4 regions of the Pelorhabdus sp. sgz311001 genome follow, and region 2 is predicted to be linked to each of the others. Evidence: riboswitches for the same ligand, from Rfam matches in the RefSeq annotation. Region 2 holds a riboswitch; each other region holds the start of a gene.
What was found. A riboswitch is a leader RNA that binds a small molecule or an ion and turns the genes downstream of it on or off. The one in region 2 is predicted to bind S-adenosylmethionine.
Positions count from the first base shown of each region.

Region 1: linked by a shared signal. The riboswitch ahead of metK (methionine adenosyltransferase) and the one ahead of AC0MXB_RS01445 (DUF2292 domain-containing protein) in region 2 are both predicted to bind S-adenosylmethionine.
Region 3: linked by a shared signal. The riboswitch ahead of AC0MXB_RS02220 (methionine ABC transporter ATP-binding protein) and the one ahead of AC0MXB_RS01445 (DUF2292 domain-containing protein) in region 2 are both predicted to bind S-adenosylmethionine.
Region 4: linked by a shared signal. The riboswitch ahead of AC0MXB_RS12915 (trans-sulfuration enzyme family protein) and the one ahead of AC0MXB_RS01445 (DUF2292 domain-containing protein) in region 2 are both predicted to bind S-adenosylmethionine.

Region 1 covers NZ_JBVXUT010000001.1:918,701-926,314, forward strand. The annotation lists gene AC0MXB_RS04770 (hypothetical protein) at 1-209, shown strand, start outside; gene AC0MXB_RS04775 (YicC/YloC family endoribonuclease) at 348-1,232, shown strand; gene remA (extracellular matrix/biofilm regulator RemA) at 1,277-1,543, shown strand; gene gmk (guanylate kinase) at 1,559-2,206, shown strand; gene rpoZ (DNA-directed RNA polymerase subunit omega) at 2,230-2,436, shown strand; gene coaBC (bifunctional phosphopantothenoylcysteine decarboxylase/phosphopantothenate--cysteine ligase CoaBC) at 2,433-3,641, shown strand; SAM riboswitch class I at 3,691-3,797, shown strand; gene metK (methionine adenosyltransferase) at 3,866-5,056, shown strand; gene AC0MXB_RS04805 (hypothetical protein) at 5,125-5,295, shown strand; gene priA (primosomal protein N') at 5,357-7,614, shown strand, end outside.
Region 2 covers NZ_JBVXUT010000001.1:269,865-277,478, reverse strand. The annotation lists gene AC0MXB_RS01460 (hybrid sensor histidine kinase/response regulator) at 1-12, opposite strand, end outside; gene AC0MXB_RS01455 (ATP-binding protein) at 36-2,060, opposite strand; gene AC0MXB_RS01450 (N-acyl-D-amino-acid deacylase family protein) at 2,213-3,583, opposite strand; gene AC0MXB_RS01445 (DUF2292 domain-containing protein) at 3,646-3,993, opposite strand; SAM riboswitch class I at 4,069-4,168, opposite strand; gene larE (ATP-dependent sacrificial sulfur transferase LarE) at 4,195-5,013, opposite strand; gene htpG (molecular chaperone HtpG) at 5,331-7,223, shown strand; gene AC0MXB_RS01430 (hypothetical protein) at 7,353-7,580, shown strand.
Region 3 covers NZ_JBVXUT010000001.1:434,544-442,157, reverse strand. The annotation lists gene hisC (histidinol-phosphate transaminase) at 1-300, opposite strand, end outside; gene hisD (histidinol dehydrogenase) at 300-1,646, opposite strand; gene hisG (ATP phosphoribosyltransferase) at 1,640-2,308, opposite strand; gene AC0MXB_RS02240 (D-2-hydroxyacid dehydrogenase) at 2,522-3,463, shown strand; gene AC0MXB_RS02235 (HD domain-containing protein) at 3,471-4,013, opposite strand; gene hisZ (ATP phosphoribosyltransferase regulatory subunit) at 4,006-5,193, opposite strand; gene AC0MXB_RS02225 (YerC/YecD family TrpR-related protein) at 5,199-5,504, opposite strand; SAM riboswitch class I at 5,766-5,886, shown strand; gene AC0MXB_RS02220 (methionine ABC transporter ATP-binding protein) at 5,959-7,017, shown strand; gene AC0MXB_RS02215 (methionine ABC transporter permease) at 6,986-7,614, shown strand, end outside.
Region 4 covers NZ_JBVXUT010000005.1:39,330-46,943, forward strand. The annotation lists gene AC0MXB_RS12900 (BlaR1 family beta-lactam sensor/signal transducer) at 1-857, opposite strand, end outside; gene AC0MXB_RS12905 (BlaI/MecI/CopY family transcriptional regulator) at 876-1,223, opposite strand; gene AC0MXB_RS12910 (pyridoxal phosphate-dependent aminotransferase) at 1,487-2,668, opposite strand; gene AC0MXB_RS12915 (trans-sulfuration enzyme family protein) at 2,721-3,854, opposite strand; SAM riboswitch class I at 3,953-4,056, opposite strand; gene AC0MXB_RS12920 (MetQ/NlpA family ABC transporter substrate-binding protein) at 4,129-4,968, opposite strand; gene AC0MXB_RS12925 (methionine ABC transporter permease) at 4,994-5,662, opposite strand; gene AC0MXB_RS12930 (methionine ABC transporter ATP-binding protein) at 5,659-6,438, opposite strand; gene AC0MXB_RS12935 (ABC transporter permease) at 6,481-7,263, opposite strand; gene AC0MXB_RS12940 (ABC transporter ATP-binding protein) at 7,317-7,614, opposite strand, start outside.

The DNA of each region.
Region 1 (7,614 bases), 650 kb from region 2:
TTCAGTCCAATTTGCCCAGTGAGCTTAAAGTGGTTGCGCCAAGTTCTGCTCCCGTAGCGGGAGCGCCGAAACCGCGCCAGCTTTATTTGTTTGCAGCTTACTACTATTTCCCTGATGAGGGGATTTCTCATGATCGCCCTGTAATTTTATGCGTGGCGAATAAAGAGAAGAAATACCGTTTTTTCTTTGATATGAAAAAAATTCGTTAGAGAAAGCGAGGGGGAGATTTCCCCCTTTTTTCTTAGAAAAAAGGAAATCCACGAAAAAGCTCGAAATAGATTGATAATCAAAGCATGAATTCGTTTTTTTTGCTTACAATACTCCATGGTAAGGGATGGTGCAGATTAGTGCTTAAAAGTATGACAGGGTTTGGTCGGGGCGAATTTCTTGATGAAAGCCACCGACTTAGTATAGAAATTAAAGCAGTGAATCATCGATATAATGAAATTGTAGTTCGCATGCCGAAAAATTTAGCTTCACTGGAAGATAAGATACGCCGCAAGATTGCCGCAAGCCTTGCCAGAGGTCGGATTGACGTTTTTATTACAGTAGAAGAATATGGCGAAGCAAAGCGCAGTGTAAGGGTTGACAAAGAGCTGGCAATCGCTTACCATAAGGCGATAAGCGATTTGGCGACACTACTTAATATGACAGCAAGTGAATCAGTCAGTCAAATTTCCCGCTATCCTGACGTGCTGAAGGTAGAAGAAGTACGTGAGGATGTTTCTGTGCTTTGGCCAAAAATTGCCGCTGCCGCTGATGCGGCCATTCAGAACCTTATGAGTATGCGGACTGCTGAAGGCGATAATATTGAGGCTGATTTTATCAGACGGATTGCCGACATGAAGGAAATTTTGGCGAAGATTGAAGTGCGGGCGCCGCAGGTTGTCAGTGATTATCGGCAAAAAATTTCGGAACGGATGAATGAGTTTTTACAGCCTGTGGCGGTGCAAATTGATGAAGGTCGGCTGTTGCAAGAAGTTGCTTTATTTGCTGACCGTATTTCAATCACCGAGGAAATTGTCCGTTTAAAAAGTCATTTTGATCAGTTTATGACCATTTTAAATAGTGGCGAGGCTGTAGGTCGAAAGCTTGATTTTTTAGTGCAGGAATTTAATCGCGAAACAAATACGATTGCTTCTAAAGCCAATGATTATCAGATTGCTACACTCGTTGTGGAAATGAAAAGTGAGATTGAGAAGATCAGAGAGCAAATCCAAAACATAGAGTAGTAATATAGATGGTTTTGCAAGAATTTTGCAGGAGGAATCAGAATATGGAAATCAAATTAATTAATATTGGTTTTGGTAATATTGTATCAGCTAACCGGATTATTTCCATCGTGAGTCCTGAATCGGCGCCGATTAAACGCATTATTCAAGAAGCGCGTGACCGTGGTATGCTGATTGATGCGACTTATGGACGGCGAACTCGTGCTGTGATTATTGTTGATAGCGATCATGTGATCCTTTCAGCAGTTCAGCCAGAAACTGTCGCGCATCGGTTGTCAAGCAAAGATAGTGCTGAAGATGTACAGGAATAAGGGGGATATACAGGTATGACGCGGCGTCAGGGAGCGCTACTTGTTCTTTCCGGCCCCTCTGGAGCCGGCAAGGGAACAATTTGTAAAGAGTTACTTCGAAAAGCTTCAGCTACACTTCACTACTCTGTATCGGTTACTACAAGACCGATGCGGGTTGGGGAGGAAAATGGAGTCAATTATTGGTTTGTTTCGCAGGAAGAGTTTTTGACGATGCGTGAGCAACAAAACTTGTTGGAATGGGCGGAAGTTTATGGTAATTATTACGGAACGCCGCGACAATTTGTTGAAGAAAAACTACAGGCTGGCCAAGATGTCATCTTAGAGATTGATATTCAAGGCGCAATGAAAGTCAAAGAATCTTTTCCGCAAGGCGTTTTCATTTACATATTGCCGCCGTCGCTTACGGAATTAGAACACCGTATTGTTGGGCGGGGAACTGATAGTGAAGCGGTTATTGAGCGGCGTATGAAATGCGTCAAAGAAGAACTTACCTTTGCCCATGAATATGATTATGTCATTGTCAATGATGTAGTGGCGAAGGCGGTAAGTCAGGTTGAGGCTATTATGCAGGCGGAGCACTGTCGCATTATTCGTAATGAGGCGTTACTTGAACATATTTGCCTGTTTGGCAGTATCGACGAAGATGAAGAATTACCAGGCTGATTTTAGGAAGGAGATTTTCAAACATGATATATCCATCGCTTGATTTACTCGTAAACAAGGTAGATAGTAAATACACTTTAGTCGTACTGGCGGCGAAACGGGCCAGACAGATTATGGATGGGGAACCAACCTTGATCGACTGTCGTTCCAATAAACCGGTAACAATGGCGCTCGAAGAAGTCGCTTTAGGTAAAGTTTCCTACGAGCGGACAAAGGCAGGTATTAAATAGTGTCAATTCAAGGCAAGAATATTGTGCTAGGCGTTACAGGCGGCATTGCTGTTTATAAAGCGGTTGATGTAGTAAGTAAATTAAAAAAAGCCGGTGCCAATGTTCATGTGATTATGACGGAATCGGCAGCGAAATTCGTCAGTGCGCTTACGTTTCAGGAAATGAGCGGCAACCCTGTTGTTGTCAGCATGTGGAGCGAAGCGAAGCATTGGAATGTCGAACACATTGCACTGGCGACGTTAGCCGATGCGTTTTTGATTGTTCCGGCTACCGCTAATATTTTGGGCAAGATTGCGAATGGGATTGCTGATGATATGCTGTCTACGACAGTGATGGCGACAAAAGCTCCCGTTATTGTTGCTCCGGCGATGAATACGAATATGTATTGCAATCCTGTTGTGCAAAAAAATATGGCCACTTTAAAAGAGCTTGGTTACCACTTTATTTCGCCAGGCAGCGGCCTATTGGCCTGTGGCACTGAAGGAGTGGGACGGTTAGCGGAACCTTTGGAAATTGTCGCTTTTGTACAAAACTTTTTTGCGCAAAAGAAGCCGCTTCTTGGTAAGACCATTTTAGTTACAGCAGCTGGCACGCGTGAAGCCATTGATCCTGTTCGCTATATTGGTAATCGATCTAGCGGGAAAATGGGCTATGCTATTGCGGCGCAAGCGGTAAAACAGGGAGCCAAAGTTATTTTAGTATCAGGTCCTTCCAGTTTGCCGCAACCTGATGGCGTTACTTTTTGTTCTGTTGAGAGCGCCAAAGAAATGCAGCAAGAAGTGCTAAAATATTTTACGACTTGCGATGTCGTCATTAAGGCAGCCGCTGTATCTGATTATCGTCCAGTAACGGTAGCTACTCATAAAATCAAGAAAAATGACGGGAATTTAATCATTGAATTAGAGCGCAATCCGGATATTTTACGCGAATTGGGTACTATAAAAGAAAAACAGATTCTCGTAGGCTTTGCGGCGGAAACGCAGAATGTAGAAGCTTATGCAGCGAAAAAACTAGTAGAGAAGAATCTTGATCTTATTGTAGCGAATGACGTATCACAGCCAGGCGCCGGATTTAATGTTGACACGAATATAGCCAAGCTTTTATTCCGTGATGGCGCCATAGTCGAATTACCGCAGATGACGAAAGAGGCTTTGGCTGATCAAATATTAGATCATGTTTTCACAATTCTGCAAAAAAGCTCTTGATTTTTTTGCCATTCTACTATACAATTGCTCTTGTGAAAATTTTATATTTTACTCATCAAGAGTTGGTGGAGGGACAGGCCCAATGATACCGCGGCAACCATTTAGTACAAGCTAAAACGGTGCCAATTCCGGCGAGAAATTCTTGCGAGATGGGAGAGCGAATGATTAAACTCCCATTTAGGGAGTTTTTCTTTTTTAAACAGCACAATAGAGGAGGGCTTTTTTTGAAAGAAAAACGTGTTTTATTTACATCAGAATCAGTTACAGAAGGACATCCTGATAAAATAGCTGATCAGATTTCTGACGGCATTTTAGATGCTATTTTAGAACAAGATCCTTTTGCTCGCGTTGCCTGTGAAACGCTGGTAACTACCGGTCAAGTCCATGTAGCCGGTGAAATTACGACGCAGTGCTATGCCGATATTCCTAAAGTTGTCCGCAACACCGTAAAAGAGATTGGTTATACTCGGGCAAAATTTGGTTTTGACGGTGATACTTGCGGCGTCCTTGTGTCGATCGACGAACAGTCGCCTGATATTGCTATGGGTGTTGATAAAGCGTTGGAAGCGAAACAGGGAGAAATGGATGAAATTGAAGCAATTGGCGCTGGCGACCAAGGCATGATGTTTGGTTATGCTACGAATGAAACCGATGATTATATGCCTTTGCCAATTTCCTTAGCGCACAAATTATCACGTCATTTATCGGAAGTTCGTAAAAATGGAACACTGCCTTACTTGCGTCCTGATGGAAAAACACAAGTTACGGTAGAATATGTAAATGGCAAGCCTGTACGCATTGATACGATTGTCATTTCAACCCAACATGGCCCGGAAGTGGAACTAAAAACAATTGAACAGGATTTAATCGCACATGTGATTAAACCAATCGTACCAACGGAACTGCTTGATGATAAAACTAAATATTATATTAATCCGACGGGCCGTTTTGTTATTGGCGGTCCACAGGGTGACGCTGGCTTAACAGGCCGTAAAATTATTGTTGATACTTATGGCGGCATGGCTCGTCATGGCGGCGGCGCTTTTTCCGGTAAGGATCCTACAAAAGTAGACCGCTCTGGCGCCTATGCAGCTCGTTATGTGGCAAAAAATATTGTTGCCGCCGGCCTTGCTGATAAATGCGAAATTCAGCTTGCTTATGCGATTGGCGTAGCTCGTCCTGTTTCAGTTATGGTAGAAACCTTTGAAACAGGCAAAGTGGATGACGCTGTTATCGCTGCTTTAGTACAGAAACATTTTGATTTGCGTCCTGCTGGCATCATAAAAATGCTGGATTTACGTCGTCCGATTTATAAACAGACGGCTGCTTATGGTCATTTTGGCCGTAACGATCTGAACCTTCCTTGGGAGAAAACAGACAAGGCTGCTATTTTACGCCAGGAAGCTGGTCTATAAAGCCATAATTTCATCATACTTGGCTATACTATAAAGGCTGCTTTATTTTATAGTCAGGAGATGATATTATGAAACGATTTTCCTCGTGCGCTAAGAACCGTCTTCATCGTTACGCACCACAGATGCCTTACTGTTATGAGGAAGATTGGTTTACCCAGGAAGATCCTCTCTCCTGCAATTTACCAAGCTGGTGGAATTGGGAGCAGGATTTTGCCGAGTTTGAGCGAATTGAATTTTAGAAATCGGATTTTATAAGGAGACTATTTCTTAGTCTCCTTACTTTTATGCGTGGTGGAAAATATGACCTATGCTCAGGTTGTTGTAAATATAACGGTAAGAAGGCTTGATCGTCCCTTTACTTATCTGGTTCCAGAAGGCTGGGAGGTAGCAAGGGGCTGTCGTGTTCTCGTTCCCTTTGGCCCTCGTATGGTAGAAGGCTTTGTAGTAGCTGTTCTATCAGCTAATGATTTGATAGCAGCAGCAGGCGAAGACCTTGACGAAGAGACGTTAAAACCCATTCGGGAAGTACTTGATGAAACACCGTGGTTTGATGAAAGTATGCTAGAAACAGCTCGGCAGCTTGCTGATTATTATTTATGTTCGCTCAGCGATACACTCAGACTATTCGTGCCAGGGAAAAATACGATAAAAACAAAGCGAGGCTATCAGGAAAACTTGGCGGATTTGCCAGAGTTAAAGCAGGTTTTGCAGGAGCTTTCTTTGACCCAAAGATCGCTTTATGAAGCAATATGTTCATCAAACTTAAAAACAGAAGCAGAACTCATGAAACTGCCGTTTTATTCGAAAAAAGATTTGCAGTTTCTCTTGCGTGCTAAAGTCATTACAACAAAAATTATTACAAGTCGGACGGCAAACGAAAAAACTGATAAGGTATTGGCAATTTGTGCTGCTTTGTCTGATCAAGGGAAGACTGTAAATTGGTCGCGTCGTCCTGCCCAGAAGAAGGTTATTGACTTTGTACAGCAGGGCTGTGTTATGTGGTCTGATTTGAAGAATCAGGGCGTTCAGTGGGACGCTGTCAAACGGTTGCAAGAAGAGGGCTGGATTACTTTCAAGGAAGTACGGACTTTTCGCCGTAGTTACGGTGAAACTGCCATTATGGGCACTCCGCCTGTTTATACGAAGGAACAACAGGACGCGCTTGCGAAAATAATTCCTTCGTTGGCCGTAAAAGTGCAGCAAACTTTTTTGCTTCATGGCGTAACCGGCAGTGGCAAAACAGAAGTTTATCTGGCGGCTGCAGCAGAAGCGCGGCGACTGGGACAGCAGGTTATTATGCTTGTGCCGGAAATCGCATTGACAGGGCAAATTGTCCGGCGTTTTAAGGAACGATTTGGCGAGGATGTCGTTGTCATTCATAGTAAACTCAGTTTTGGGGAACGCTTTGATTCTTTTTGTCAGATGAAGGAAAGAGAAGCGGGGATTGTCATCGGGGCTCGCTCTGCTTTATTTGTTCCAGCTCCGTCCCTTGGTCTGATCATGCTTGATGAAGAACATGAATTTACCTATAAGCAAGAGGAACTTCCTCGTTACCATGCGCGTACGGCGGCGATTATTCGGGCAAAAACTACTGGCGCTACCGTTCTTTTGGGCAGTGCTACGCCAGCTTTGGAAACATATTATGAAGTGCAAGAAGGACGCTATGAGCTGCTTTCTCTGGACTATCGTGTTGATAAGCAGCCAATGCCGCAGGTGGAACTTGTTGATTTGGCCCAAGAATTGAAATCAGGACGGCGAACCGTAATTTCTCCGCCGCTGGCTAATTTGCTTACCGAAACGATGCAGCGAGGCGAACAAGCAATTATTTTGATTAATCGACGTGGTTATTCAACCTTTATTCTTTGCCGCGAATGCGGTCATGTGATATCCTGTCCTCATTGCGCCATTGCTATGGTTTATCATTCAGTAGGGCAGGATCTTCGCTGTCATTATTGCCGTCAGACGGCGTCCGTTCCTGATATCTGCCCGGCCTGCGGCAGTCGTTATATTAAGTTTTTCGGCACAGGAACCCAAAAAGTAGAGGAAGAACTTCATAAATTGCTGCCAGATAAGACGGTAGTGAGAATGGATCAAGATACAACAAGCAAAAAATTTTCCCATGACCGGATTTTAAAGGAATTTCTGCAAGGAAAACAAGATATTTTGCTGGGTACTCAGATGGTGGCGAAAGGTCACGATATTCATAATGTAACGGCTGTTGGCGTGATTTCTGCTGATACGGCGCTCAATTTACCAGATTTTCGGGCGGCTGAGAGAACTTTTGCCCTGATTACTCAGGCTGCTGGCCGGGCTGGGCGCGGCGATAAACCAGGAACTGTCGTTGTACAGACTTATAATCCTGACCATTATGCGCTTCTTGCAGCAGCTGACCATAATTATCGGGCTTTTTATGATCAAGAAATTGAATTTCGTCGTCAGCTTTCTTATCCGCCCTTTTGTCAGATTATCAAAATCATTTGGCAAGGCAAGGCAGAAAGTCCTTTACGCTTGCAGGCGGAATCAGCTTGCCGCGTTTTACAAAATAGGTTAACTTCGCC
Region 2 (7,614 bases):
TTTCATCGTCATCACCGACTTTCTTATGTTAATTCTTATTCTTGCTCCGTTTGTTTTAGCGGCAATTCCAGCAAAAATTGCGTACCCTCATTCAGTTTACTTGTAAATGAAATTTTACCATGATGTTTATTCACAATAATATCGTAAGAAATACTAAGCCCAAGCCCTGTACCGCTACCAACAGGCTTTGTCGTAAAAAAGGGATTAAAAATATCTTGGCCAATTTCCTCGGGTATCCCGCTACCATTATCACGAATCGAACAGCAAACAAAAGAATCGCGTACATATGTCTCGATTACGATTTTCCCCCAAGGTATGCTTTCCCCTTCTTTCATAGTAATTGCTTGGGCGGCATTTAGCAGCAGATTTAACAATACTTGATTAATCTGCCCTCCCACAGCTTGAATCAGCGGAATATCGCCTAACTGAAGGTCTACTGCCGCAATATATTTGAATTCATTTCGGCAAACAACTAGTGAGCTTTGAATTCCTTCATTTAAGTCATAAGCTTCCCAACTACCGCTTTGATCACTACGTGAAAAGGCTCGTAAGGCTTTAACAATGCTGCCAACCCGCTGAAGCCCTTCCAGGCTCTCCGAAAAAGCCGGTTCAATATCTGTTAAAATGTAATCAATTTTCTTCTTTTTCATTAAGGTGCTCAAGTTTTGTAAGGACTGCTTCAGTCTTTCAGGATCCTGATTTCTAGCTTCTTCTGCTACCTTTTTTAAAGCAGCAATCATTTCAATAAGGCGTTTTGTATATTCTTCAAGGGTTTCGTAGTTGCTAAGTACAAATCCTAAGGGATTATTAATTTCATGAGCAATTCCAGCTGCTAGCTGGCCTATCGAAGCCATTTTTTCCTGATGAAGAATTTGCGATTGCGCATTTTTCAATTCACTGTAGGCATTTTCCAGTTCCACATTTTTGACTTTCAGTTCGCCTTCGGCAGCTTCCCGATCATGGACTTCCTTTTGTAATTCGGTGTTGATTTCAAGCAATTCCTGGTTTTTCCCCGTAAGTTGTCCATTGACAGTAAAAAGCTGTTTCGTCCGCTCCTTCACCTTCTCTTCTAGCTCGTCACGAGCGGCAGCCAAATACATTTCTGTCCGCTTTTGCCGCCGTATCACTAAGAGCAGTAGACAAATAAACAACAAAAGAATAAAAGTAAGCGCGCCAACGACCTGATAGTAAGCGATGATTCTTTCATGTAAGCTTGCCAAAACCTCCTCTTCGGCAATCCCCACTACAACAGCCAAAGGATAATCTGGCAATACATGATAACTGTAAATACGCTTCACAGGATCAAGGGCCCCTTCGCCAATAAAAGACCCTGACTCTTGTGTTTGAATTTGTTGCAACAAAGCACTTCCCGTTAAATCTTGTCCTGCAGTATGATCTTCGCCAGCCTGCCTAGCTCTGACAATCCCGTCAAAACCTACAAGGGCAATCGATGATTTATCACCTAAATGAACCTGACGGTAAAAGTTCGTAAAGTAATTTAAATCAACGGAAACGATAACTACCCCGCCAAAAGATTTATCGGGCTTATTAATACGCCGTGTCATTTGTATCGACCATTTACCGGAAGATCGGCCAAGAACAGGTTTGCTAATGAATAATTGATTCGTATCTGCTTTTTGATGCACAAAAAAATGTTCTCGATCTTTTAAATTAGAGGGCACAAAAGGCACTTGGCTGCTTAATAATAAATCACCATTCTCGCCAGCAATGCTCAATAATACAAAGGGCTGATTGGTCAACCGACCCTCATTAATATAACGAGGAATGCTAATGATCGCCCCATCTGTTTCATATTGATATTTTAAAAACAGCACCGTTTGATCGGCACTGCGAATCGTCCGAAGTGAATGTTCCTCAAAGGCGCGGGCAAAATTGCTTGTTTCTTTTATAGCCTGCTCAATCTCAATTTGCTGTTCCGCCCGTATTTTATAATAAAGTCCGCCCCAAACTAAGGAAAGTAAGAGAAACGCAAATAATAGAATGACTAATGTACTTCTCTGCCATAGCCATCGTTGCCAAGAAACAGTACTTGCGTTCATCTTACAAACCTCCCTTTCCTATAAGCAAAACACCATACTTCTTTTTCCGTTTTAATTCGACATATTTTTCCACTCTCCTGTCTATCAAATCAAATAACTGAATTTTCCCAAGAAAAATGCAGCTGCCTTATTGTGCAGCTGCATAAGTTTTATTATATTTGATAATCATAAACAGGATAATGAGAACGTACCGCTTTACCGGCGCAACGACTTAGAATTTTACCGTCAGCAAAAACGATCTGTCCATCGAGCAAAACATAATCAATCCCTTCCGGCCAGGCATCGGGTCTTCCAAAATCAGCTTTATCGCAAATCGTGCGAATATCAAAAATCGTAATATCAGCATCCATGCCCTCCTGCAACCGACCTTTATAAGTAAGGCCCAACGTCTCAGCAGGTAAATACGTGGCTTTGCGCAACGCTTCAAGTAAGCTCAATTCGTAATTTTCACGCACAAGCTTACGCAAATAACGCGGGAAGCTACCGGCAATCTGGGGATGGCCTTCGCCTTTAGCATAAGGGCCAGTATCGGTGGATGGCATAGCAAAAGGATGACGCAAAGCCTCATAAATTTCTTCTTCAATACCTGTAAGAACAACTACAGAAGCCCCTGGATCTACATTACGCAATTCTTCATAAATAGCGGGCGTCAATCGTTGACCGTTATATTTTCCGGTAACTACAAGAATATCTTCCAATCCCCAGCCATTTAACGCCATGGACTCTTCATTAAATAATACAGCTCCAATGTGCGTCGCCCACTGTGTATACATACCGCTGTCAAAACGAATGTCAATCCCGCTAGCGCGCGCTTGGTTAATGAGCGCCAATGCCTCGGCTACCATACCGGTACCATATTGATAAACTAAATGAGACACCTGAATTCTCGCCCCAGTTTGCCGTGCAATTTGGATCGCTTCCACTAAAGAAAACATATCAATTGCAGTAATCATTCTTGTGTCAATTGATATAACCCGTCCATAGCGAGCGGCAATTTGGCTCAAACGTATAACTTCTGCCTCAGATGTCCCCGGCGCATAGGCTAACCCGAGTGACAAGCCGCAGGCCCCTTCAATAAAAGCTCGTTCTACAAAGAGTTCCATTTGCTGTAGCTGCTCTTCCGTAGCTGGCTGCAAAGGATCCAATGCTCCGACAGCTTTTCGCAAACTAATCGAATGACCAATCATTTCCGCTTGATGAAGAATAAACCCCTGCTTTTCTTGCGCGGAAAAAAACGCTTCTATATCAAGCGGGCCAAGTCCACAATTACCGCCAATCGTTGTTGTAATTCCTTGCCGCAAAGATAATTCACCGCAATAATCGTCAAGATCTACATGACCATGAATATCAATAAATCCTGGCGAAACAATCCGCCCTGCCACAGAGAGAACCTCGCGTCCTTGTAATTCTTCTGATGTAATTGCCGCAATTTTCCCGTTGAAAATTCCTATATTGCCACGTCGTCGCATCCCTCTTTCAGGATCAATAAGCAAACCATCGCTAATTACGATGTCATAGATCATGGTGGCCGCCTTTCTTTCTACGATAATGAATCAAGTTTGTTTCATTATACCGTGGTTTTAATCTAAATACCATCGCCATCAAGTCCTGCCAAAGCAGTAAAACGTTGTTTTTCAGTCCGATCAATCTGGACGACTTTCCCTGTTTTCACTACGATAGTAACCTGACCATACTCAATTCCTTCACAGGCTTCTTCCAGCCCCTTGCGCACCGCTTTAAACTCCTTACTACGTTCACTATTTTTACGAAATGAGCCTAACGATTCATCAGGACGAATTTTTTCATTGCGTTCAATCTGAATCAAACGGAAATTCTGCCAAGTGAGCGTAAGATGTCCATGATACACTTGCTGCAAAATAGCTAAAATCTGGTCCAGTTGCTTTACCGAAATTTGATTTTGTTTTTCTAGCATACTGTTTTCTCTCCCTTAGACTAAAAAATAAAACGTAAGAGCCCCTTTGAAAGAAGCTCTTACGTTTCTGCGCTTCTCTCATCGTTCAGGAAATTTCCTGCTGGAATTGGCACCTTGCTAAAAAGCCGGTTGCCGGGCGTCATCGGGCCAGTCCCTCGACCACTCTAGATAAGAGTTTATTCGGTAATTTATATCATTTTATCAATTCTGTTGCAGCAAAGCATTCATACTGCCTGTTTGATAGCCGTTAAGATCGATTGTTATAAAAGTAAAGCCAAGACGCCTAAACTCGACTACAATTTGCTCTCGTACTTTATCCTGACATAAACTGGGGATCCATTCCGCTTCGACTTCAATGCGAGCTACCTGCCCATGGTGACGCACTCGTATCGAACCAGAACAAAACTTTCTGATATACTCTTCGGCTTGCTCTATTTGTCCAAGCTTTTCCGCAGTTATCGCTTCGCCATAAGCCACCCTAGACGACAAACAGGCTGCGCTTGGTTTATTCCAGGTTGCCAGCCCCCACTTTTTCGAAAGTTGACGAATTTCTTTTTTGGTGAAACCAGCTTCTAGCAGAGGCGATGCGACTTGATCCAATTCTGAAACAGCTTGTATGCCTGGTCGATAGTCGCCGAGGTCATCTTGATTTGATCCTTCGAGTATCCATTGAAACTCATGTTGTCTAGCCCAGGATACCAACGCAGAAAACCGCAGTGTTTTACAATGATAGCAGCGATCTGCGTCATTTTCTCTAAAGTCAGGGCTAGCGAGTTCATCAATTGGCAGCAACTCGTGACGAATGCCAATTTCTTTGGCTACCGCTATAGCAGCAGTTTTTTCGCTTTGCGGCAAGGTTGCTGAGTAAGCAGTAACTGCAAGAGCTTTTTCACCTAATATTTTATAAGCAGCGGCGGCTAAAAAAGTACTGTCGACCCCACCAGAAAAACCGATGACTACACTTTCATAACTACGAAGCATTGTTTCAAGCTTCGCCAGCTTATCAGATAGAGTATTCATCACAATCCCCCCGTTCATTTAAATAAAACAACAAAAAAAGGCCACTGCACCTTATTTTTCAAAAGATACAATGAGCCTTCAGTATTTCTGATCAGCTACTTAGCGTATTTGTTTTAATATAAAATAGCATGGAACTACAACTCTGTCAATGAAAATTTCCCGATATGGGAAATTTTTACTTGCCATTTTGTTGGGAATTTCGCAAAATAATAGAGTACAGAATCACCATACTTTTAGGAGGCTTTACCGTGACACAGGAAATTAAAGCAAAAGAAACGCGCGAATTTCAAACTGAAACGAAACAACTTCTCGATTTAATGATCCATTCCATCTATACAAACAAAGAGATTTTTTTGCGTGAATTGGTCTCCAATGCCTCGGATGCCATTGATAAAGTTCGGTTTGCATCGTTAACCGATCAGAATTTACTAGAAGGAAATGATACCTTTGAAATTCTGCTATCCCCTGATGAAAGTACAAAAACATTAACGATTTCTGACAATGGCATGGGCATGACCTATGACGAAGTCATCGCCACTATCGGTACAATTGCTCAATCAGGTACAAAGGCCTTTTTAGCTAAAATGAAAGAATCAGGCACAAATTCTGATACAGAGCTGATTGGCCAATTTGGTGTCGGCTTTTATTCCGCCTTTATGGTTGCCCAAAAAGTCACGCTTCTGACACGAGCTCCCGGACAAGAAAAGGGTGTAAAATGGGAATCAGCAGGCGACGGAACTTATACGATTGAGGAATTTGACAAAGACACTCGCGGCACTACAATTATTTTAACGCTTCATGACGCCTTCTGCGGTAAAGAAGCTGGCGAGGAAAATTTTCTAGAACGCTATACATTGCAAAATCTAATCAAGAAGTATTCCGATTATATTCGCTATCCTATAAAGATGAATTTCATCCACAAAGAAAAACCGCTTGATAACGAAGGAAAGGTTATCGAGGATGCCCCAGAAACAGAATCAGTGGAAGTGCGGACTTTAAATTCTATGACACCGCTCTGGTCGCGTAGTAAAAATGAAATTACCCAAGAAGAATATCAAAAATTCTATCAAAGTCAATTCCATGATTGGGAAGAGCCATTAGAGGTCATTCACTCTCGTGTTGAAGGAGCTGTCGAATATACCACTTTGCTCTTTATCCCGGCTCATGCACCTTTCGATTTTTATGAACGTGACGCAGCTTCAAAAATTTCATTGTATTCCAAACATGTTTTTGTTATGGAAAACTGCAAAGACTTGCTGCCGCCTTACCTTCGCTTTGTTTGCGGTCTCGTTGATTCACCGGACTTTTCCTTAAATATTTCCCGGGAATTATTACAGCATAGCAAACAGCTTAAACTCATTGGCAAAAATTTAGAGAAAAGCGTACTCAAATCGTTAGAACGCCTCCTACATAATGATCGCCCTAAATACGAGAAATTTTGGAAAGAATTCGGCACAGCTTTAAAAGCCGGTATTTATTCCGATTTTTCCAGTCGGGAAAAATTGCAAGATCTTTTGCTATTCCCTTCTTCCAAGAATAAAGAAGAGCTCACCACTTTAGCTGACTATATTAGCCGTATGCCAGAGAAACAAAAAGCTATCTATTACGCTACAGGAAAAGATTATGATACAATTGACAAATTACCACAGCTAGAACTACTGAAAGAAAAGGGATTGGAAATACTATATCTCTTTGATCGCGTCGATGAATTTGCTATTGAAGCGTTACGTGAATATAAGGAAAAGCACTTTCATTCCGCAAGTCGCGGTGACTTAGATTTAGCAGATATTGATTCACCGGAAACTCAACAAGATACGAAAGAGCTCGCGAAGGAAAATGAAGCGCTCATTAAAGCAATTAAGGATCAGCTTGGTGACAAAGTCACCGAAGTAAAAATCAGCACTCGCTTAAAATCAAGTGCTGTATGCCTTGTCAGCAGTGATCAAGGCATCAGCTTATCGATGGAACATATCTTGTCTGAAATGAACCGGACTATGATGAAAGCAAGCCGCATTTTAGAATTAAATCCGCAGCATGCTTTATTTAACGTTTTAAAAGATCTCTACGAAACAGATGCTTCTTCGGAGCAGTTTGCTGATTATTGCCGACTTCTCTATGATCAGGCTCTCTTGATTGAAGGTCTATCCCCAGAAGATCCGATTGGATTTGCCAATAAACTAGCTGAACTTATGGCAAAAACCGTAAAATAAGTATAGGATTGTCTAACAAAGACTTGATTGTGTAAAAACAGTCAAGTCTTTTTCTTTTTAACAGCAGGAATTTCTTTAACTAATTAGAATAATCTAAATTAAATACAAATTTAGAGAGGGATGGTTACGATGTCCATTAGCAAGTGTTACGTATTTGTAAGCTACAAAGACAATCCGAAGCAAAGTCCCTGTATCTATCTAGAAAATATGAAAAGTGCCGTGCAACTCTATCAGAATCTAATTGATAGCGGCGAACACCAAAATCACAAACTTGATTATTTAACCTGCGGTTACGAGTTTTGTACCGACCAAGGTCGAACCGGCGTACGAGATATTACCTCTTACGCCTTCTCCTAACCCGTTGAAACTATAAAAAGCTAAACTCCTGCCG
Region 3 (7,614 bases), 160 kb from region 2:
TTTGCGGCCTTTCCCGCCGAAAGCGATGCAAAGAGCTAACAGAATTTCACTAGAGCCGCAGCCTAGTGCAACTTGCTCAGCTGTCACGCCATAAGCGGCAGCAATTTGCCCGCGCAGTGGTTCATCCGAACCGGGATAGCGTTGCAACACGACCTTACTAAGGGCTTGCTGTACCTTTTCGGCTACGCCAAGTGGCATGGGACCGTTTTTCTCATTGGCATCAAGCTTAATCTTCCAGTCAGACTCTTCTACATGGTAAGCGGTGAGGCTTTGTAGTGATTCACGAATATCTAGCTTCATTATTTCATTCCCCGCTTTCTGATCGCATTGGCATGGGCTGTCAGCCCTTCGGCTTCAGCCAGACAAATTACAGCATCGCTGACTTTCTCAAGTCCCGCTTTCGTATAGGAAATAATACTCGTCTTTTTCATAAAAGTATCCACATTCAGCACGGAATAAAACCGCGCTGTCCCGCCTGTCGGCAAAACATGATTCGGACCGGCCATATAATCGCCTAATGGTTCTGGCGAGTAGGGCCCAAGGAAAATGGCGCCGGCATGCTCTAAATAAGGCAGTAAGGAAAAGGGATTTTCCGCTAAAACTTCTAAATGCTCTGGCGCGGCATAATTGGCAATTTCAGCTGCTTGCAGCATGTCTTTTGCTACAAGAATCTTTCCATTATTGGCAAGCGAAGCAGCGGCAATTTCCCGCCGCGGCAAAAGTTCAAGCTGTTTTTTTACCTCGACTTGAATTGCTTGCGCCAAATTCGGCGAATTAGTAACAACCATACAGGCTGCTAAGGGATCATGCTCCGCCTGACTCAACATATCAGCTGCCGCATAAACCGGATTCGCCTGTTCATCTGCCAAAATCAATATTTCACTAGGACCTGCCAGCATATCAATATCACAATGGCCATACACAGCTTTTTTAGCTAAGGTTACGAAAATATTACCGGGACCCGTAATCTTATCGACTTTAGGCATCAATTCAGAACCAAAAGCGAGACCGGCAATCGCTTGTGCGCCGCCGATGCGGAATATCCTATGAACCCCAGCTAGTTTTGCCGCTGCAAGTACACACGGATTGACGGAACCGTCTTTCGCTGGCGGCACTACCATAATAATTTCTTTAACACCTGCTACGGAAGCCGGAACAGCATTCATAATCACCGAAGAAGGATACGAAGCCGTACCGCCAGGCACATAAATACCGACTCGCTCCAACGGCCGTACATTCTGCCCTAGCATCGAGCCTTCTTCCCGATAAGTAATCCAAGATTTCGGCAGCTGTTCTTCATGGAAGGCCCGTACATTGCGTTCCGCCTGTTGCAATGCCGCTAATACCGCCGGGTCGATTTGTTCTAAAGCCGACTCGATCTCTGCCGCGGAAACTTCGAAATTTGCTTCTGTCAAAGTTACGCCGTCAATAAGCTGACTGTAATGAAATAACGCCTTATCACCCTGTTGTCGTATATCGTTTACGATTTGATCGACAACTTCAGCGGCCGACATCTCCCGACCAAAGGTCTGGGCAATTCGTTTTTTAGCGCCCTCGCCAAGCTCTACCTTATCAAAAGCAGGCTTCACCATGAATTGTTTAAGCTGCTCTGGCGCATAGGCAGAAACGTTCAAAATCTCTAGCATGATTTAGCCTCCTCTTCGGTTAAAACTTTTAATTTTTCTACCACATCATGGATGCGATCAAATTTCATCTTGAAACTCACGCGATTCGCAATAAACCGAGCTGTGGCTGGTGCGATTTTCGCCACTTCAATCAACTTATTCTCACGCAGCGTCGTCCCTGTTTCCACAATATCAACGATCAGCTCAGCAAGACCTACCATCGGCGCTAATTCAATCGAGCCATTCAGCTTAATAAACTCCATTTGAATTCCTTTATCATGAAAGAAACGCTCGGCCACGCGCGGATATTTCGTCGCAACCCGCATATGGGCATAATCACTTAACTTGGGCTGCAACAACGCCTCTGGTACAGCAACCATAAGACGGCATAAACCATATTTTAAATCGAGAAGTTCATAAACGTCACGATTTTCTTCCAGTAAAACATCTTTTCCAATAATCCCGATATCAGCAGCGCCATATTCAACATAAGTAGGCAGATCGGCCGTTTTAGTAATAATAAACCGTAGCTTCTTGGCTTCGTTCGTAATAATTAATTTGCGCGAGTCCTCCTTTAAGCCTTCAGCGTCATAGCCGCAAGCGGCAAGTTTCTGTGCTGACAAATCAAATAACTTGCCCTTTGGCAAGGCAATTGTCAAATAATCCATATCGCTAGAAGTCATAAAATCCTCCTTAAAACGCCTTTTCTTTAGTTGTTTAAAGCATTAACTTATTAATAAGTTATCACAAATTCTTTTTTTCGTCAAGTTTAGAAAGAAAGGTCTTTTCCATTCATAGGAATTTTTGCCTAGGTCGTAGAATGAGTAATTATGACCAAAAATCGTTTAAGCCTAAAATGAACTCAAATAAGAAGCTTCGCTGGGAGGGTATCCTTTATGAAAATTCTTGTTTTAAATCCACTGTCTGATGATCAAAAGGCTGAAATTGCAGCAATTGATTCGTCCATCGAAGTCGTCACAAGCACGCTGCCGGAAGCCCACTTAGAAATTGCCGACACGGATATACTGGTCGCCTGGGGCTTTATGCACATTGAAGAACTCTTTGCTAAGGCGCCGAATTTGAAGTGGATTCATGCGTTAAGCGCCGGTGTAGAAAATCTAAATCTGCCCGAATTAAAAGAAAAGCAGGTTTTCCTGACAAATTCTAAGGGAATTCATGGTATTCCCGTATCAGAACACGTTTTCGCCATGATGCTGTCCTTCAGCCGCGGTCTCTACCTGTCGCGCCATAAACAGCAGGAGCATCGCTGGAAACGAGTTCCCACTGATGAACTCTATGAAAAAACGATTGGTATTGTCGGCCTGGGAAGTATTGGCCGAGAAATTGCTAAAAAAGCAAAATGCTTCGGCATGAATGTAGTAGCTACCAAACGAGAAATGACGACAGAAATTTTTGTTGATCGTCTCTATCATCCTGATGAAATTTTTGAGATGCTATCGCATTGTGATTACGTAGTAGCGGCACTACCGCTCATTGCCGAAACAGAAAATTTCTTTTCGCAAAAACACTTCGACGCCATGAAACAAACAGCCTATTTTATTAATATTGCCCGCGGCCCCGTCGTCGTTGAACAAGATTTGATTGCAGCCCTCCAAGAGGGTGTGATTCAAGGCGCCGGACTTGATGTCTTTCCTGTAGAACCATTGCCGTCAGACAGTCCGCTTTGGGATATGGAAAATGTTATCATCACGCCCCATGTAGCAGCGCTATCACCTTATTATCTGGATCGAGCCATTAAACTTTTTGCTGATAACCTGTCGCGGTTTATTGCTAAAGGCGAATTATGCAATCAGATTGATCCAATCAAGGGTTACTGAAAAACTATTAATGCAATTCATCAGCCTGCCGCAGCAAGCTAAGTTCTAACGAATCCGTTTCCCGCGGCGACCAATGATGAACGCGGACAAGAGCTACAAGCAATTCGTCGCACCCTAGCCTTTGCAGTCGATCAGCGCCCACTTCGCCATGACAATAATGCAGATATAAAGCCCGTCGCCAATGATCTCGCGGTAGTGCTGTCTGACTGGCCCACTTTCTTCCCCTCTTTTCCCAAAAACAGTCAAATAAGACTGTCCATATTTTATCGAAAGTCGTCACATCGCCTTTCAATCGTCCCACATCATGCAGCAATGCCGCTCTAATCAGCAAATTCAGCTGAATAGAGCGGCTTTTTGTATGAGAAACTGCCAAACGACGAGCGCTATAGGCGACTTGTAGGGCATGATATTGATCGGGAAGATTCATTTGATAAAATAAGGCTCGTTCCTTTTCTTGTAAATATTCCTGTACAAACTGATGATCCTCCGCTGTTAACACAGCGGCAAGAGCCGCTGTAAGCTGGCGAATTCGCTGTTGCCAGCTAGTCACAATAAATCAACTCACTATAGCCTTTTTCTTGCATGGTTTTCTCAGCCTCGGCGCGCTCCTGCGCCCAAAGCGCCATGGCAACACGACGACCTTCACTTCTAAGGGCGGAAGCTTTTGCGATCGCCTTAGCACTAGCGCCGTCTTGCCAAGCAATGTACACATTCTCTTTGGCAACAGCCACTTCTGCGGCCTGCCGCTCTAAAGCCAGTAAAACTCGCTCCATACCTAGGGCGAAACCAGTAGCAGGCGCACCTGGTCCAAACGAGGCCAGCAATTGATCATAGCGGCCGCCGCCGCATACAGGAAAGCCAAGACCCGGCGTATAGCCTTCAAAAACAACTCCCGTATAATAGTCGAAATCGCGGATCATGCCAAGGTCAAATTCTACATACTTGGCTACGCCATAGCTTTTTAAAAGCTCGAAAATATGCGTTAAATCAGAAAGCGCCTGAGCACTTTCTTTCGTATTGGCCAATTTTTCCGCTTTCGCCAAAAGTTCTTCGCGACCGTGGAGAAGCGGCAGTTCCAGTAGCGTCTTTTGGATATTCTCAGGCAGATTGGACTCAGTTACAGCAGCTTGCAGCGCCACGAGATCGCGAGACATTAAGAGTCTCTTCAGGTTTTGTTTCTGACTGCTTGACAAATGACTTGCCGCCATCATGCCGCTAATAAACTGCATGTGACCAAGGCTCAACTGAAATTCTTTTAAGCCGCAGGCGGCAAGCGATTCTACCGCCAAGGCAATAATTTCGGCATCAGCCTCTGGACCGGGCACACCCATAAGTTCTACGCCAGCCTGATGGAATTCGCATTGTCGGCCAGCCTGATACTCCTCCTGCCGAAAGACACTGGCAATATAGCTTAACCGTAGCGGCGCTTCATTTTCTTTGAGACGGGTCGCTGCAACTCTAGCCATGGGCGTCGTCATTTCCGGCCGAAGTACAAGCAAACGATTGGTTTGATCAAAAAATTTAAATACATTTTGCTCGTAAGAATTGCTTTCAGAAGCAATCGATAAAGTTTCCCAATACTCAAAGGTCGGCGTAATGACTTCATCATAGCCCCATTTGTCAAAAAGCTGAGCTAACCGATCTTCTAAAATCCGTTTGCGTTTCGCCTCCTGCGGCAAAAAGTCGCGCGTTCCGTAAGCAATTTGAGGTAAAAACTGCGCTGTTTTCATAGACTCTATTCCTTCTCCTCTGCTTCAATTCGCGGCAAAATTGTCCGATAGCCATCAGCCCCGTAATAGAGACAACGCTTGACACGGCTGATCGTGGCAGTACTTGCCCCGGTTTTTTCTACAATATCGTCATAAATAGCTCCTTTTTCCAACATTCGGGCTACTTCCAGTCGCTGCGCCATTGCTTTGAGTTCGCTGATTGTACAAATATCCTCAAAAAACTGATAACACTCCTCTAGTGTCTCAATGGAAAGAATTGCTCTAAATAATTGATCCGTATGCGGATCCTGTATTTTTTGATTAATGGACATAGCTTGAACCCCCATCATTTTCTTATGTGTTTCCTTTATTCGGTTATTCGGTATAAGAAATAACAGTTCCTGCTTTCCTTTAATTCTTTATCTCTTTTTCTTTTTATCACTTTTATTCTTTAATTTATAAAATTTCAACTAAACTGATACTAAACTCATTATAAATAGCTCGAATATTCAATATATACTTTTTTATTACTTCTCCCTTGACAGACATTCTATCCTTTGCTATTATCAATTCTAACAACTGCATACACTTGTAATTCATCAAGAGTTGGCTGAGGGACTGGCCCAATGAAGCTGCGGCAACCATCGTATTTTGCAAATATGTATAATACGAACGGTGCCAATTCCTACAGGATGATATCCTGGCAGATGAAGCGATTGCTATGACAAGCTAACTTCCTCTGCTCCCTGAGCAGAGGTTTTCTATTTTGTAAAGGAAGTGACATGTATGATTACTTTGAAAAACCTCTCCAAAGTATACCAGTCTGATGCTGGTTCTATACCCGCGTTAGAAAACATTAATCTTACCGTAGAAAAAGGAGAAATTTTCGGCATTATTGGTAAGAGCGGCGCTGGCAAAAGCACCTTAGTCCGTTGCATGAACATGCTGGAAAGACCGACAGAAGGCGAAGTTCTCGTCGCTGGCCAAGATCTCACGGTCTTAACCGAAAAACAGCTTCGCGATGCTCGCAAGCAGATTAGTATGATTTTCCAACATTTTAATTTACTTTCTTCCCGTACCGTATTCGACAACGTGGCCTTTCCGCTAGAGCTAGCCGGAAAAAGTAAGAATGAAATTAAAAATGCGGTTTTGCCGCTCTTAGAGCTTGTCGGCTTAGCTGATAAAGCAAATCAGTATCCTTCCCAGCTTAGCGGCGGCCAAAAACAGCGTGTCGGCATCGCCCGCGCTCTAGCTAGTCAACCAAAGGTTCTGTTGTGCGATGAAGCCACCTCGGCGCTCGACCCGCAAACGACTCACTCGATTTTACAGCTGTTAAAAAGTATTAATAAAAAATTAGACCTTACTATTGTTCTTATCACTCACGAAATGCATGTCATCAAAGAAATCTGTCACCGCGTTGCTGTAATTGAAAATGGTCATATTGTCGAAGAAGGACCGGTCTTAGATATCTTCACTAATCCGCAATCAGCTACAACTCGTGATTTTATCAGTACTTTAGAGCAAAATAATCTAGACGAACTCTTAAGCGATCGTGAAATCCGCCAAGAGAGCGTCACTGGTGATAATCTGCTCGTAAAACTTTCCTTTATCGGCGCTTCTGCTGAAGAGCCTATTATTGCAAGCTTAATTCGTCGTTTCAATGTAGACGCTAGCATTCTCTATGGCAATATTGACCATATTGACAGCACGCCTTACGGGACTCTTGTAATTGAACTGTCAGGCGTTAAAGAAAATATTGAAAGCGCCTTAAAGTATCTACAAACTAAAGATTTAGGAATCGAGGTGATCGGCTATGTCGCAAGAAATACTTCAATTGCTGGCTGAGTCTTTTGGACAAACCGTATATATGGTCATCATTTCAACAGCCATTGCTACGATTCTCGGCATACCCCTTGGCGTCATTCTTGTCGCCACGAATAAAGGACATATCTTAGAAAAACCAGCTTTAAACCGCATATTAGGTTCGATTGTCAATGCAACACGTTCCGTCCCTTTCATTATTTTAATGGTAGCGATCATTCCCCTTACTCGTATAATTGCCGGAACATCGATCGGCACCAATGCAGCCATTGTCCCCTTAAGCATTGCCGCTATTCCTTTTGTGGGCCGCATCATCGAATCGGCGTTAAAGGAAGTCGATCAAGGACTGATTGAAGCTGCTCAATCCATGGGGGCTTCGCCTTTTCAGATCATTACGAAAGTACTATTACCTGAAGCCATGTCTGGTATTATTTTAGGTCTTACGATTACGATCATCAACTTAATCGGCTATTCCGCTATGGCCGGAGCAATCGGCGGCGGCGGTCTCGGCGATTTGGCAATTCGTTACGGCTATCAACGGTTCCGCGGCGATATCATGTTGATTACTGTTATTATTTTGATTGTGATGGTCCAACTTGTTCAATCTTGCGGTGATCTTTT
Region 4 (7,614 bases), on a different contig from region 2:
AAAAAAGCAATAATCGCGGCGCCATAATAGTGGCATTCTTCTGGTTCCAATAAACTGAGTACTGACGCATCGCAAGCCAATTCCCGATCCTGACGCATTTGATAAAAAGCATACCAAATAAGCGGGTTGAACCAGTGAATGATCTGGAAAAAAGCGATAATCCAATTGACATAAAGATCTTTGCGTTGAAGATGGGCTAGTTCATGGAGAAAAATATAACGTAGATCCGCCTTACTCAAAAACTGAACCATGCCCATTGGCAAAACTAGATGTGACTGCCAAAGTCCAACTATTCTTGGACTTTGAAATTCTTTTGACTCGACCAAAATTGGATTATGCTTTACATTTACCAATTTCTTGCATTCATTCAATAGGTTTAGCACGTCTTTATCTCGAACTTGTGGACTATTCTTTATGATAGCTTGCAGTTTCATAGTGGATCGAATCATATAGCAAGTAAAAATAACTACACCAATAAGCCAAACCAAAAATATCATTTCATTTTCATTATCAAAGAAAGCCCTGTTCATTGATACATAATAATCATCGCTATCGTTCGCGAATTTGTTTATGGAAAACTTTCTATTCACAGTCGACTCAACAGCTACAGATTGACTGGGTTTAAAATAATCAGCACTTTGGGTAACTACATAGTTGAAAACATTAAATATACTTAAAGGGCTTTCTGGCGCAAAGGGAATTAACAATTTTCCAATCAATAGAAACCATATCAGGTACTGCCAGTTTGCCCCTAAGCGATGTTTAGAGACCAAACGAACCACCAGTATTAAGCCGACTAAACCACTCCCTATCAGCGAAGAATATAGCAACCAATGAACAAAAGAATCGAGTCCCATAAAGAGACCTCCCTTGCTTTATTTTTTCTTTTGATCTAGGATGCGTTTCAGTTCAGCTATTTCTTCTTTTGACAATTGCTGTTCCTCTAAAAAATTGGCAAACATCACATTCAAAGCGCCAGAAAATACTTTGTCTAAAAAGGACTGGCTTTCCGCTTTTATACAATCGACTTCGGCCACAAGGGGATAATACACATATTCCCGGCCTTCGACATGAAAAGCGACGGCTTGTTTCTTTACCAGTCTTCCCAACATTGTTTTAACGGTCTTGGGCTTCCATGGCATAATCCCTTCGATTTGCTTAATGACTTGGTTGGCTGTAAGCGGTGCCTTTGCCCATAAAATCTTCATAACTTGCCATTCCATGTCCGAGATTTGCGGTAACGTTTTCAAAGCTTTCCACTCCTAAAGATTACAATTGTAATTATAAATAATATACCCCTTGTAAGACTTCCTGTCAAAAATCAAATATTGTTTAAACCAATGCACTATTTTTTTAAACACATAAGATGAACTGTTACGGTCAAATAAAAAACAACAGTAAAAGTTATGAATCAACCTGGACATAACAAAAGTGCATTTATGCCCTAGCGTAGGCACAAATGCACTTTTTATCAACAGTACGTTTTCTACTTATGCTGTAAACTTACTTTCTTCAATCTTGCTACAGCCGCTTCTAATGTTTCGATTTTTTTGCAGTAGCAAAACCGAATAAAAGTATGGGCATCAGCGCTGTCGGGACGATAAAAACTGGAACCAGGTACCGGCGCAACACCAATTTCCCGGGTTAGATAGAAGGAAAATTCTACATCATCGTGCCACCCTAAAGAACGAATATCCGCCATAATGTAATAAGCTCCCTGCGGTTTTACACAACGAAGACCAACTGATTCTAGCGCTCCTAGGAGCAAATCACGGCGCTCGGCGTAAAAATCTCCTAGCTCCTGATAGTAAGAGTCCGGAAACCGCAAAGCTGCGGCAGAAGCAACCTGTAAGGGGGCAGCAGCGCCAACGGTTAAAAAGTCATGAACTTTACGAATCGAATCCGTAATTTCCGGGGAAGCAATCACATAGCCAATACGCCAGCCAGTCACACTATAAGTTTTTGAGGTGCTGTTAATAATAATCGTCCGCTCAGCCATCCCAGGCAGATTATAGAGAGGAATATGTTTGGCACCATCATAAAGGATATATTCGTAAATTTCGTCAGTAATTGCCAAAACGTCATACTTTTGACATAACTCAGCAATCACTTGTAATTCTTCCGCTGAAAACACTTTACCTGTAGGATTATGAGGCGTATTAATAATAATCGCTCTCGTCTTATCAGAAAAAGCTGCTTTTAATTCATCTAAGTCGAGGTGAAAATCCGGGGTATGGAGCGTCACATATTTGGGAGTCGCGCCGCATAAAACAGCATCAGCGCCATAATTCTCATAAAAAGGTTCAAAAACAATGACTTCATCGCCAGGATTAATCGTCGCAAGTAAGGTCGCGATCATTCCTTCCGTGGAGCCGCAGCAAACGGTAATTTGTTTTTCCGGATCAATTTCGATACCATATTCTTTTTTTACTTTTGCCGTAATGCCATCGCGTAAATCCTTGGTTCCCCAGGTAATCGCATATTGATTATGATCATTAAAAATTGCGTCAGCCGCAGCTTGTTTAATCGCATCAGGCGCTGGAAAATCGGGAAAGCCTTGCGCCAGGTTAATCGCGCCATGTTTTACAGCTACGCGTGTCATATCACGGATCACTGATTCCGTAAAATGACTTGCTTTTTCTGAAGCGTACTTTTGAATTCTCTGCATAATTTCTTCGTCTCCTTTTTCCTCACACCTGTTAATAGTCATAAAACAATTTTTATTCCAAAGCCTGATCTAGATCGGCAATAATATCTGCTACATCTTCCACGCCGACAGATAAACGAAGCAAGCAATCATCAATGCCCAATTTTTCTCTTGTTTCCACTGGAATATCAGCATGGGTCTGTTTCGCCGGAAAAGTAATCAATGTCTCAACACCGCCGAGGCTTTCGGCAAATTGAATGAACTTCACTTTTTCCAGTACTTGCAGCACAAGTTCCGGTCGCTTCACCGTAAAAGAAACCATACCGCCATAACCAGAAGCTTGCTTATCTTGAACCGCCTTGCCGGGATGCTCCGCCAGACCAGGATAATAGACTTTCGTTACATGACGATGCTGATTGAGCCATTCAGCTACAGCCTGAGCATTCTCATTGTGACGCTGCATCCGAAGCGCTAAGGTTTTCATGCCGCGAATCAACAGCCAGCTATCGCCAGGACTTAAAATATTGCCTGTAGCATTCTGGATATATTGAATTTTTTCAGCTAGTTCTGGATCTTTGGCTACAACAAGACCGCATAATAAATCATTATGGCCCGCTAAATATTTCGTACCACTGTGAAGTACAATATCGGCGCCCAGTTCTAAGGGGCGCTGTAGACAGGGCGTTAAAAAGGTATTATCAACAATCAAATGAATGCCTTTCGATTTCGTAAGCCTTGCGGTTGCCGCAATATCAACAATACTCATTAACGGATTGGTCGGCGTCTCAATCAAAACTGCCTTAGTATTAGCTTGGATGGCTGCCGCAATATTCTCTACATCAGTAGCATCAACATAAGTTGCTGTCAAGCCAAAGGGAGCAAACACTTTATCAATGACGCGATAAGTTCCGCCATAACAATCTTGAATCACCACTATGTGATCGCCAGCCTTGTACAACATCAAGACTGCTGTAATGGCCGCCATCCCAGTCGCAAAAGCATAACCGCCTGCACCATTTTCTAAAATTGCGATTCCCTTTTCCAAAACTTCTCGCGTCGGATTCTTGGTTCGCGTATAATCATAACCAGTACTTTGTCCCACTGCGGGATGGGCAAAAGATGCTGTTTGATAAATCGGCGTACTAATTGCTCCGGTTTTCTCATCGCTGCGTACACCAATGTGCACAATTTTCGAATTCAATTTCATGATTTTCCTCCATCCTGTTGTAAAACTCATTTTAGAAACAGTTACTACAATGCATACAAAAAGTCCCTTTCCATGAGGAAAGGGACATAACTTCCTTTCTCTCATCTTTCAGGATTTCTCCTGCTGGATTTAGCACCTTACGCGTAAAAACGCCGGTTGCCGGGTGTCATCGGGCCAGTCCCTCGACCACTCTTGATAAGAGTTTCGCTATGAAATTGTTAATAGTGTAACATTGCTTTATCTTTCTGTCAATGGAATGGAGTATAATTTTTTTCTAAAAAGCGGCAACTACAGCTACGCCATATTTATCTTGAATAAATTTCTTCACCTCTGGCGAAGTTAAATATTCAGCAATTTTTTTGATTTCCGGGCGATTTTCATCCCCTTTTCTTACGACAAGATCATTGGCATAAGGGGAATTAGCATCTTCACGAAATAAAGCTGTTTTAGGATCTATTTTTGCTTCTAAGACATAATTGGTATTAATAACAGCTCCATCGACATCAGGCAAAGCTCTAGTCAGTTGTGCCGGATCGACCTCAACAAATTTTAAGTTTTTCGGATTTTCGATAATATCACGCGGTGTCGCGGCAAAAGTAGCTAACCCTTCTTTTAATTTGATTAATCCATTGGCCTGGAGCAAAATAAGCCCCCGATATTCGTTGGAAGGGTTATTCGATATTGCGATAGTAGCGCCATTTTTCAAGTCATCCTTTGATTTAATTTTCTGTGAATAAAAACCAATTGGTTCTACGTGAACCTTAGCTGCTACTGTAAAATCATAACCTTTTTCCTTCGCAACAGACTCAAGATAAGGCAAATGTTGAAAATAATTACCATCAATCTGTTTATTCTGCAGAGCAGGATTTAATTGCCCTTCATCATCTAAGACAACGACCTCTAAATTAATTCCTTCTGCTTTTAATTTTGGTTTAATAAAATTTAAGATTTCAGCATGAGGCACAACGGCTGCACCAATTTTGACAGTCACTTCTGATTTTCCTGCAGTCTGAGTGCTTTCTTTTTTGTCGCTGCCGCAGCCTCCCATACTAGTGGCTAATGCAACAACACCAAGTATGATAATCAGTTTTTTCCAGCTTTTCTTTATGAACATCCCCATCATCCTTCTCTCTTATCCTTTATTCAAACTTATACCGCTTACGATTAATCCGCCTAGCGAGCCAATCACCTCCCCATTGAATTCCTTGTACTAAAATGACTAAAATAATAACAGTGGCAATCATCACATCATCACGATAACGCATATAACCAAAGCGAATCGCGAGACTTCCGAGACCGCCAGCGCCAATAGCGCCAGCCACAGCAGTAAAACCAGTAATCGCAATAATTGCCAGCGTGACACCCCGGACTAAAGAAGGCAGTGCTTCTGGAATCAGAACTTGCGTGATAATAGTAAAAGGCGTGGCTCCCATTGCTACAGCCGCTTCAATTTTTCCAATCCCCACCTCTTTTAAGCAATTCTCAATAATACGGGCTAAAAAAGGCGCTGCACCAATCGAAAGCGGTACAATCGCTGCCGTAGCCCCAAGTGTCGTGCCAATCAATAAACGAGATAAGGGCAATAAAATTACAATTAGAATAATGGAAGGAAAGGACCGAAAAATATTAATAATCGTTCCTAATATTTTGTTAATCCTAGGCGATGCCAATAAATTTCCTTTCTCGGTAATCACCAAAATAATACCTAGCGGCAATCCTAAAACCAAGGCGGCTAAGGTCGACAGTAACACCATATAAACCGTATCGCCAAAACCGGTAAATAATAGGTCTAATAAGTCATCATTCAAATGCCTTCTCCCTCCCGAAAAATCCGTTTTGACTGAAACCCTTGCAGAATCTGCACAAATTTTTTGGCCGTATCACTTTCAGGATTCATGAAAAATTTATCCACAGTTCCGGTTTCCACGATCTTCCCTTGTTCAATGACAGCCATATGATTGCAAATATGCTTTAAAACATCCAATTCGTGAGTAATCAGTACAATTGTTAACCCCAATTTTTGATTAATAGCTTTCAATAATTCTAAAATAGAATAAGTTGTTTGCGGATCAAGGGCCGAAGTTGCTTCATCACTTAAAAGTACATCGGGTTCATTTGAAAGAGCTCTGGCAATCCCCACACGTTGCTTTTGTCCGCCGCTCAATTGCAATGGATAAGCATTTGCTTTGTCTGTCAAATCAACAAGCTCCAAAATAGCGGCAACACGTTTAGCAATTTCTGTTTGCGGATAACCAGCCACCTTTAACGGAAAGGCCACATTATCAAAAACAGTCTTGGCATCAAACAAATTAAACTGTTGAAAAATCATGCCGATCTTGCGGCGAGCCAGCCGCAGCTGTTGTTTATCCATCGTAATAATATCTTGACTTCCAATTAAAATACTGCCAGAATCCGGCTCTTCCAGTCGATTCAAGCAACGAATCAGCGTTGATTTTCCGGCACCGCTAAATCCGATAATCCCAAAAATATCACCGTCATTAATCTCCAGATTAATGTCTTTGAGCGCATGAACGGTTGCTTGCGGTGTTTGATACATTTTACTTACATTCTGAATGCGAATCATCAGCTTTCAACTCACTTTACTATAGTCAACTTCCTATGCTTGTCAACTTCCGGTAACAGGCTCTTCTTTCCAACGTGTCACGCGTTTTTCAATAGCCACCAACGTATAATTTAGAGCCACGCCTAGCATTGACATGGTAATAATAGAAGCATACATTGTAGGGATTTGATATTTCACTTCCGCATCATAGAGTAAAAAGCCGAGGCCGGCATTGGCGCCAATCATTTCAGCTGCAATCAAAATCAGAATAGAAGTGGTGGCACTTAACCGAATACCTGTAAAAATAGCTGGAATTGAAGCCGGCACAATGACTTTACTAAAAATAGTCAATTGAGATGTCCCCATCGAACGGGCCGACTTAATTAACAGCGGATCGACACTGCGAACCCCGGCAATGGTATTCAGTAAAATTGCCCACTGCACACCCCAGAAAATAATCGCCACCTTCGAAACTTCGCCAATCCCAAAGAGCAAGATAAAGACAGGAAACAAGGCTAGCGTTGAAGTCTGCCGAAAAGTCTGCAGTAAAGGATCAATAAACCGTTCAAAGCCTCTAAACCACCCGATTAAAAGTCCCAAGGGAATTGCAATCGCCAGACCAAGACCAAAACCAATGACCGAACGTCTAAGGCTCACGGCAATATGCTTAATTAATTCACCGCTAAGAAGCAAACTCCAAAAAGCAGCAAAAACTTTCGAAAAAGGCGGCAAAAAAGTCGGATCAGCCAGACCAATTCTTGGCGCCACTTCCCATAGCAGCAAAAAAAGCAAAACTGCTAGTAGCCGATAAAATACAGAAAAAATTCTTTTGAACCACTTTTTCACATGCGCCACTCCTTGTATACCAGTTAAAGAAAAGAAGTATCATCACTTTGTACTCAAACTAATTGAAGCAAGCCTCTTTTTAATTCAAATCTACGGTCAGCTAAAGCAGACTGCCGCCGATCATGAGTGACAATGACAACACCTGCTCCGTTTCGCTGCGCCTTTTTCAGATATTCCATCACAATAGCAGCTGAATCTACATCTAAATCATTTGTAGGCTCATCCGCCAAAATGATCTCAGGTTCTAAGAGCAGAGCCCTAGCCAGAGCAACACGCCGCATCTGCCCAATACTCAGTTGCTCCGGCAAATAGGTAAGACGATGTTCAAGCCCCAACTCGCGCAGCAAATGT